2 regions of the Caballeronia jiangsuensis genome follow, and region 1 is predicted to be linked to the other one. Evidence: predicted binding sites of a transcription regulator. Region 1 holds the regulator's gene; the other holds the start of a gene.
What was found. The regulator FNR, encoded in region 1, switches genes on or off when oxygen is low (the NO sensors DNR and NnrR bind a similar motif). The targets are predictions, from matches to a motif close to TTGATNNNNATCAA.
Positions count from the first base shown of each region.

Region 2: the regulator FNR is predicted to act here: its motif matches at 1,819-1,832, upstream of cyoA (ubiquinol oxidase subunit II).

Region 1 is NZ_JAQQDB010000006.1:206,288-210,480, reverse strand. Features, by position in the region: gene PQR08_RS08835 (response regulator) at 1-391, shown strand, start outside; gene fnr (fumarate/nitrate reduction transcriptional regulator Fnr) at 554-1,288, shown strand; gene PQR08_RS08825 (DUF1488 family protein) at 1,264-1,569, opposite strand; gene PQR08_RS08820 (hypothetical protein) at 1,652-1,948, opposite strand; gene PQR08_RS08815 (universal stress protein) at 1,980-2,426, opposite strand; gene PQR08_RS08810 (putative universal stress family protein) at 2,642-3,469, shown strand; gene PQR08_RS08805 (hypothetical protein) at 3,520-3,714, shown strand; gene PQR08_RS08800 (MFS transporter) at 3,737-4,193, opposite strand, start outside.
Region 2 is NZ_JAQQDB010000021.1:80,491-84,683, forward strand. Features, by position in the region: gene PQR08_RS22190 (MFS transporter) at 1-693, opposite strand, end outside; gene PQR08_RS22195 (PA3715 family protein) at 878-1,744, opposite strand; gene cyoA (ubiquinol oxidase subunit II) at 1,950-2,834, shown strand; gene cyoB (cytochrome o ubiquinol oxidase subunit I) at 2,838-4,193, shown strand, end outside.

The DNA of each region.
Region 1 (4,193 bases):
CGAACAGCAATACGCCGCGCGCGCCTTCAAGGCGGGGGCGTCGGGATACATCACCAAGGAAAGCGCGAGCGCGGAACTGGTCGCGGCGGTCGGCAAGGTCGCGTCGGGCGGCGTCTACGTGAGCCTCGCGATGGCCGAACGCTTCGCGCAGAGCCTCAGCGAACCCGCCGACGCGCTGCCGCATCAGCGCCTGTCGAACCGCGAGTTCGAGGTGTTCCGGCGCTTGTGCGCGGGCGAGTCGATCAGCGATATCGGCGAGGCGCTGTGTGTGAGCGCGAAGACCGTCAGCACCTACAAGGCGCGCATCCTCGACAAGATGCGCATGCCGCACGAAGCAGCGCTCGTGCGTTACGCGGTGCGCCATCAGCTTTTCGACGACGACGGCGCCTGATCCGTTTCGACGCGTGTCAGCGTTTCCCTACACGGCTTCCCGATCGCCTACAGCACGATCCGCCTGCGCCGATTTATTTTCGAGATGAAACGGCCAATAATCCGATGCGAGGCATTCAGGATCGCGCATCGATGCGCGATCCGGTCCGACAGGAGGCGCAGCATGATTCCCGCGAGCGCAGAGACTCTCGGCACGAGAGCCGAGGTGAAGCGCACGAACACACGTTGTTCGACATGCTCGATGCAGCGCATCTGCATGCCGTCGGATCTATCGCCGGTCGATTACGAACGTCTCGACGCGATCATCTGCTCGACGCGCTCGGTGCGGCGCGGCGAAACGCTCTTCCGTTGCAGCGATCCGTTCCAGAGTCTCTACGCGGTGCGCAGCGGATGCTTCAAGACCGTCGTCATGCACCGCGAGGGCCACGAGCAGGTCACGGGTTTTCATCTGCCGGGCGATGCGCTCGGGCTCGACGGCGTGAGCGCCGATCGCCACACGTGCGATGCGATCGCGCTGGAAGACAGCGTCGTCTGCATCATTCCGTTCGATCTGCTCGAATTGCTGTGCCGCGAAGTCAGGGCGCTCCAGCATCACGTGCATCGCGTGATGTGCGGCGAAATCGTGCGCGAATCCAACCTCATGATGATGCTCGGCACGATGACGGCGGAGCAGCGCGTCGCGGCCTTCCTGCTCAATCTCTCGACGCGCATGAAGGCGCGCGGCTATTCGCCGGCGCAGTTCGTCCTGCGCATGACGCGCGAAGAAATCGGCAGCTATCTCGGCCTGAAGATCGAAACCGTCAGCCGCATGTTCTCCAGGCTGCAGAAAGCCGGCGTGATCGATGCGCGCGGCCGCGACGTGCGGATTCTCGATCAGGCCCGGCTCGAAGAAGTCTGAGCGCGTGCCTGACGGAAGCGGAAAAATCCGCTGCGCAGCATGACCGATGTGCCGCCGACGCGGCTCAGCACATGTTCGGCGGCCCCTTCGATCGACGAGCGATGGCTCTCGAAAGCCTGCTGTAAATCTTCCTCCCGCCACGACGCAGCACCGAAGTGATCTTCCAGCGCCTCGGCGGAAATGGTGCACGCGATGCGCTCGCCATCGGCGAAGGCGGCGAACGTGAGTGAAGGGACATCGCCCTGATAGACGGGCGGCTGGCTGGGAAAGGTGATGTTCATGCCGATACCTCGCAATGGTTTCGACCTGCGGCGCATATCCACTGAGTCTCGGCCATGAATTCGCGCTGCGTATTGATCTGGATCAATACCGCTCGCGCAGGATTCGCACGGCGTCGTCGAAGGCGTGATGCATCGCCACGGTCGGGTCGGCGTCGGCGTTGCGTTGCACCGTGACCTGCTCGGAGTCGCGCGTGAGAAGCACCAGTTGCGCATCGTAGACGGGTTGCCCTGACGGATCGGGACAGGCCTTGATCGTGAGCCGGCAATCGACGATATCCGTCGCGACGCCCGCAAGCCGCACGAGTTCGACGCCCGCTTCCCGTTCGATCACGTTCGAGCCGGAAAAGCCGAGGTAGGCGATCTGCATTCCGAGGCCCATGTGATTGTTTCTCCTGTCAGGCCGATGATCCTCACCCATCCTTGCCCTCACCATTCGACGCACGCATCAGCAGCACGGGACACGTCGAGCGTCTGACGAAAGCTTCGGCGACGCTGCCAAGCGCAAGCCGCCGCAATCCGGTCCGGCCATGCGTGCCCATCACGACGAGATCGGCGGGCATATGCGCCGCGCGTCGCTGCAGGCATTTCGCGATCGTGTCGGTCACGTTGCGCGTTTCGGCGAGTTCGGTTTCGCAGTCGATGCCGGCCGCGATCGCGCGCGCCTGCGCGGTCTCCAGCGTGCGCGTGCCGTCCTCGCGCACGCTCACGCGATACTGCGCAGGAAACGACGAAAGCGCGGCCACGTCGATGACGAAGACGATGTACACCCTGGCGAGCGCGCCGATACGGATCGCCTCGTCGAGCGCGCGTTGCGAGCATTCACTGCCATCGAGCGCAACCAGGATATTGCGGTACATCGTCTTTCGTCCTTCACGTCTGTGCGATGCGATCGCCCACACGGCGCGGCGAACGCACTCACTCTATCGCGGTGCCCGTCTGCGCAATTGACCTGAATCAAGCGCAAGCGCATCGGCGCGCGACCCCGCTTCCGTTGATCTGAGTCAAGCGAACAATGGCGGCGTCTCCTTAGACTCGGGGCCATCAACTCTCAGTGGACTCCAGGAGTCATTCGATGAGCTACAAGACGATCCTCGTGCACCTCGATACGAGCGTGCGCGCCCATCCCCGTCTGGAAACCGCGCTGCAACTCGCGAGGCAATTCGACGCGTATGTGATCGGCCTCTATTCGGTTTTCGAGCCGAACGCGCGCGCGTTCAACGTGATGGCCGGCACCGCCGCCTATTACGAAGCGCGGGCGGCCGTGCGCCGCGAACAGGCCGGCGCGCTGGAACGGCTCTTTCACGCGGAATTGAACCGTGCGGGCGTATCGGGCGAATGGCTCGCGCCAGCCGAACCGGCGGACCATGCGGTGCCGCATCACGCGCGCTGCGCCGATCTCGTGATCGCGGGCCAGGACGATCCCGGCGATCCCGAGTCCTATATCGGCGACGGCTTTCGCGAAAATCTCATCCTGTCCGCGGGACGTCCGGTGCTGCTCGTGCCCTGCACCGGTTTCTTTCCCTCCATCGGCCGGTTTCCGATGATCGCGTGGGATGGCGGCCGCGAAGCTGCGCGCGCGGTCCACGACGCGTTGCCATTGCTGAAGGCGGCCGGGCGCGCGACCATCGTCAGGGTCGATGAGAAAGCGGACGAACGCATCGCGGACGCGGACATCGCCGCTTGCATCGCGCGGCATGGCGTGGAGGTCGATATCGTGTCGGGCGCGAGCGGCGCGGATGCATCGGCGGGCGACATCCTCCTATCGCGCGCCGCCGATCTCGGCGCGGATCTCGTCGTGATGGGCGGCTACGGTCATGCGCGCTGGCGCGAACTCGTGCTCGGCGGCGCGACGCGCACCTTCCTGCAATCGATGACCGTGCCGGTGCTGATGTCGCATTGATGTGCGCCGTGTACGATAGACACGTCGACTATCGGATTTCAGGAGGCGCCATGAAAGCGGTATGCCCGCTGCACGGGCCGACGACCATCGTCCGCACGAACGCGTACGGCTTTCCGGTCTACGCGTGCTGCTGCGACGACGTGCCTTATGCCACGCCGCCGGATGCATGCACGAGGGCGCCGACGCAACGCGGCGCCCCTTCCGAGCCGCAGAAGCCCCGGCAGCCGAAACCTCGAAAGGAATGATTGCGGGGCGCGCGCAATTGCTTCAAACCGGATCGGCCTGCGCAGCGGGAATGGCGCCAGCTTTTCGCGGTGAACGGCGCGAATCGATCAGGCACACCGCCAGCATCGCGATGACGCCAGGAATGGCAATCGCGACGAAGTTCTGCTGAAGCGGCAACGCGCGGCTCACGAGAAAACCGATCACGATGGGCGCGAGAATCGCACCGCTGCGCCCGATGCCCGACGCCCAGCCGATGCCCGTCGATCGAATGGCCATCGGATAGAACTGGCCGGCGAACGCATAGGTGACGATCTGCGTGCCGATGGTCGATGCGCCCGCCAGGCCGACAAGGAAAAACAGCACACCGATCGGTACCTTCACGCCCAGCAGGCTGATGGAGATAGCCGCGAGCGCGTACATCGCGATGAGGACGTATTTGATGTTGAAGCGGTCGGCGAGCCATCCGCCGCCGATCGCACCGATCATCGCGCCGAAGTTC
Region 2 (4,193 bases), on a different contig from region 1:
GAACACGACCGAGTAGTACTGCGCGTAACGCAGCACGCGACGGTCTTTCAGCACGGCCATCTGCGCGGCGAGGCCGGGCGCGCCGGCGCTGCGATGCGCGGGGTTCGACGTCGACACGAACCAGAAGATCAGCGCGGTGACGAGCATCGCGATGGAATAGACCTTCGGCACGATGGTCCACGTGCCCGCCGCGAGAATCAGCACGGGCGCGACGAACTTGGTGAGCGCGGCGCCCGAGTTGCCCGCGCCGAAGATGCCCATCGCGAAGCCTTGGCGCGACTTCGGGAACCAGCGCGCGACATACGGCGTGCCCACGGAAAACGACGCTCCCGCGATGCCGACGAACAAACCGAGCACGAGGAATTGCCACAGTTCGGTGGCGTAGCCGGTCAGCCAGATCGGTATGACGGTGACGGCCATCGTGCAGAAGAACACGGGGCGGCCGCCGAAGCGGTCGGTCCAGATGCCGAGCGGCACGCGCAACAGCGAGCCGGTGAGCACGGGCGTCGCGGCGATGAGGCCGAACTCGGTATCGGTGAGATGCAACTGCTTTTTGAGGGGAATGCCGAGGATGGCGAAGGCCATCCAGACGGCGAAGCAGATCGTGAATGCGAACGTGCTGGCGCCGAGCACGCGCCAGGCTCGCATGTCGGTCGATGCTTTGGATTCGAAGTGTGTGTCGACGACGCTCATCGTCCTTCCCTTGTCGTTGCTGCTTTATCGACAAGGGTAAGGAACGTCGCGCGAGACGCCTATCCGCCATGCGGATGCGGCGACGTCGTGCCGCTAGTCAGTGCGGCGTAGTTCGGATGGGTTAGCGGGTTTGAGCTTCACGTCGTTTGCGAAGCCCGCGCGTGGAATGCGCATCGCGCCTTTTCTAGTCCTGTCGCAGCGCCTTCGGAACGATGTAATGTCCGTTGTTGTATTCCAATGTGAAGTTCTTGCGCAGCGCCGGCGAGTCCCTGTCAGTGCAGGTTTGGCCGACCATTTTGTTCACTGTGTGGGTCGACTTTTCAGCGATTTTCAGAGCCGCGTATCCCTCGCGGCCCGCAGGACCGATATCGATCGTCCGGGTCGTGGAATCGAGATAGCCGTCACACGCTCCGTCGTTCTCGCCGCTGTAGTTCGACATAGCCAGCCGGTCGACAAGCTTGCGCAATGTCTGACCTTCGATCGTATAAAGATTCAGCGACGTCGAGCCAAAGGGATTCACGCGCGACGAGCCGGAGTAATCGACCCGCACGCCGAACGCGCGATTTCCCGGCTTCAGTTGATACCGCGCCGTATCGAGTTCGATGCCGTCCACCCGAACAGCGTCGAAAGTAATCGCGTTCGGCTCGTAGACGTGCGCGATCACCGAGCCGGAAGCGCTGTCTGCCACGAGAACCTCCACATCGTCGATGCCTTCGTCGTCGCTATCGCCTTTCTGCTTCAGCGGCAATACGGCGAGCGTGAGATCCGGGTTGGTCGGCCATTCCTTGCAAACGGCAAGGCGCGAATCGAGCGTTCGCCCGTGATGCAATTTGTCGACCCATGTCTGCATGAAATCGGAACACGCGGCGTGGGCGAATACAGGTGCCAGCAAGCTGGCGGCGAGAATCGAGATTTTCTTCTTCATATTGTCTGATGCCTTCTGGAAATCGGCGCGTGCCGATGGGGCCCGCGCCGGACGATCATTTTCATCTTTGCGACATGATTTGACCCGCGCCGAGCCACCTTTTATGACACCCGCGACGTCAACCATTCGTTGTAGACTCTCCTGCCCTTTCGGGTCACTCCCGAAGAGTCATATCGCGCGCGACACCCTGTCGCATCAGCTTGATCTGAAACAATTTTCCAAACATTCGGGCCATCGCGAAAAATCCCGCGTGGCATGATCTTGACGCGGCGCAAAGCCGTGCAGTGGCGTTCTCCCCGGGACGCTTCGATCATAGAAACCAGCGAATGCAATGAATGAAAATACCCAACGTTTAGCAGTGCCATTGTTATCGGGGCTGATAGCCAGTGTCGGTCTTTCGGGATGCAAGCTGGAGGTTTTGGAGTCGAAAGGCGTGATCGGCGCAGCGGAATCCTCGCTGATCGCCACCGCGACTTACACCATGCTTCTGGTCGTGGTTCCGGTGATTCTGCTCACCCTGTTCATCGCATGGCGCTATCGGGCGTCCAACAAGAACGCCACCTACGCGCCGAAGTGGGCGCACTCCACGGCCATCGAAGTCGTGGTCTGGATCATCCCCGCGATCATCATCCTGTACCTCGGCATCCTCACGTGGAAATCCACGCACGAACTCGATCCGTACAAGCCGCTGGAATCCAGCGTCAAGCCGATCAACGTCGAAGTCGTGGCGCTCGACTGGAAGTGGCTGTTCATCTATCCGGATCTGGGCGTGGCGTCGGTGAACCAGCTCGCGTTTCCGGTGGGCACGCCGGTGAACTTCCGCATCACGTCGGATTCGGTGATGAACTCGTTCTTCATCCCGGAACTCGGCGGCCAGATCTACGCAATGGCCGGCATGCAGACGAAGCTGCACCTCCTGACCGATCACGCGGGCGACTACGCGGGCATTTCGGCGAACTACAGCGGCAAAGGCTTCTCCGACATGAAGTTCCGCGCGCTGGCCATGTCCAACGCCGACTTCGACGCGTGGCTCAAGCAAGTCAGAAACGCGCCCGAGGCATTGAGCATGGACGTCTACACCGGCGTCGCGCGCCCGAGCGAGAAGGTTGCCGTGCGCTACTTCTCGACCGTCGATCCGAAGCTCTTCAGCAACATCGTCGCGAAGTACAACTACGGCAACTCGGTCGTAGGCGCAAATTGTGTAACAAAGGGGTAAGCCATGTTCGGCAAATTAACGCTTGAGGCGATCCCGTACCACGAGCCCATCATCATGGGGGCGACCGTCTTCATGGCGATCCTCGCACTCGGTACGGTCGCCCTTCTCACCAAACTCGGCAAATGGGGCTGGCTCTGGCGCGAGTATCTGACTTCGGTCGATCACAAGCGCATCGGCGTCATGTATCTCGTCGTCGCCGGGCTGATGCTCGTGCGCGGCTTCGCCGACGCCGTCATGATGCGCATTCAGCAGGCCATCGCGCTCGATTCGCCGGGGTATCTGCCGGCGCATCACTTCGACCAGATTTTCTCGGCCCACGGCACCATCATGATCTTCTTCATGGCCATGGCGCTGCTGGTCGCGTTCTTCAACCTCGTCGTGCCCCTGCAGATCGGCGCGCGTGACGTGGCCTTCCCGTTCATCAACTCGCTGTCGTTCTGGATGACGGCCGTGGCCGCTATCCTGATCAACCTGTCGCTCTTCATCGGCGAGTTCTCTTCGACAGGCTGGCTCGCGTATCCGCCGCTCTCCGAGACGCAGTTCAATCCGGGCGTCGGCGTGGACTACTACATCTGGGCGTTGCAGTTGTCCGGCATCGGCACGCTGCTGACGGCGGTGAACTTCTTCGTCACGATCGTGAAGATGCGCGCGCCCGGCATGACGTGGATGAAGCTGCCCGTCTTCACGTGGACGGCGTTCTGCTCGAACGTGCTGATCATGGCCACGTTCCCGATCCTGACCGTGGCGCTCGCGCTGCTGGCGCTGGACCGCTACATGGGCATGCACTTCTTCACGAACGACGGCGGCGGCAACCCGATGGTCTACCTGAACCTGATCTGGGCCTGGGGTCACCCCGAGGTCTACATCCTGGTTCTGCCCGCGTTCGGCATCTATTCGGAAGTGGTCGCGACGTTCTCGAAGAAGCCGCTGTTCGGCTACAAGACGATGGTCTGGGCGACGTGCTGCATCATGGTGCTGTCGTTCCTCGTGTGGCTGCACCACTTCTTCACGATGGGCTCGGGCGCGAACGTCAATGCCTTCTTCGGCATTATGACGATGATCATTTCCATCCCGACCGGCGTGAAGATCTTCAACTGGCTCTTCACGATGTATCGCGGCCGCGTGCAGTTCACGACGCCCGTGCTGTGGACCATCGGCTTCGTCATCACCTTCACGCTCGGCGGCATGACCGGCGTGATGCTGGCGATCCCGGGCGCGGACTTCGTGCTGCACAACTCGCTGTTTTTGATCGCGCACTTCCATAACGCGATCATCGGCGGCGTGGTGTTCGGTTACTTCGCGGGCGTGCAGTACTGGTGGCCGAAGGTGTTCGGCTTCAAGCTCGACGAAAAGCTCGGC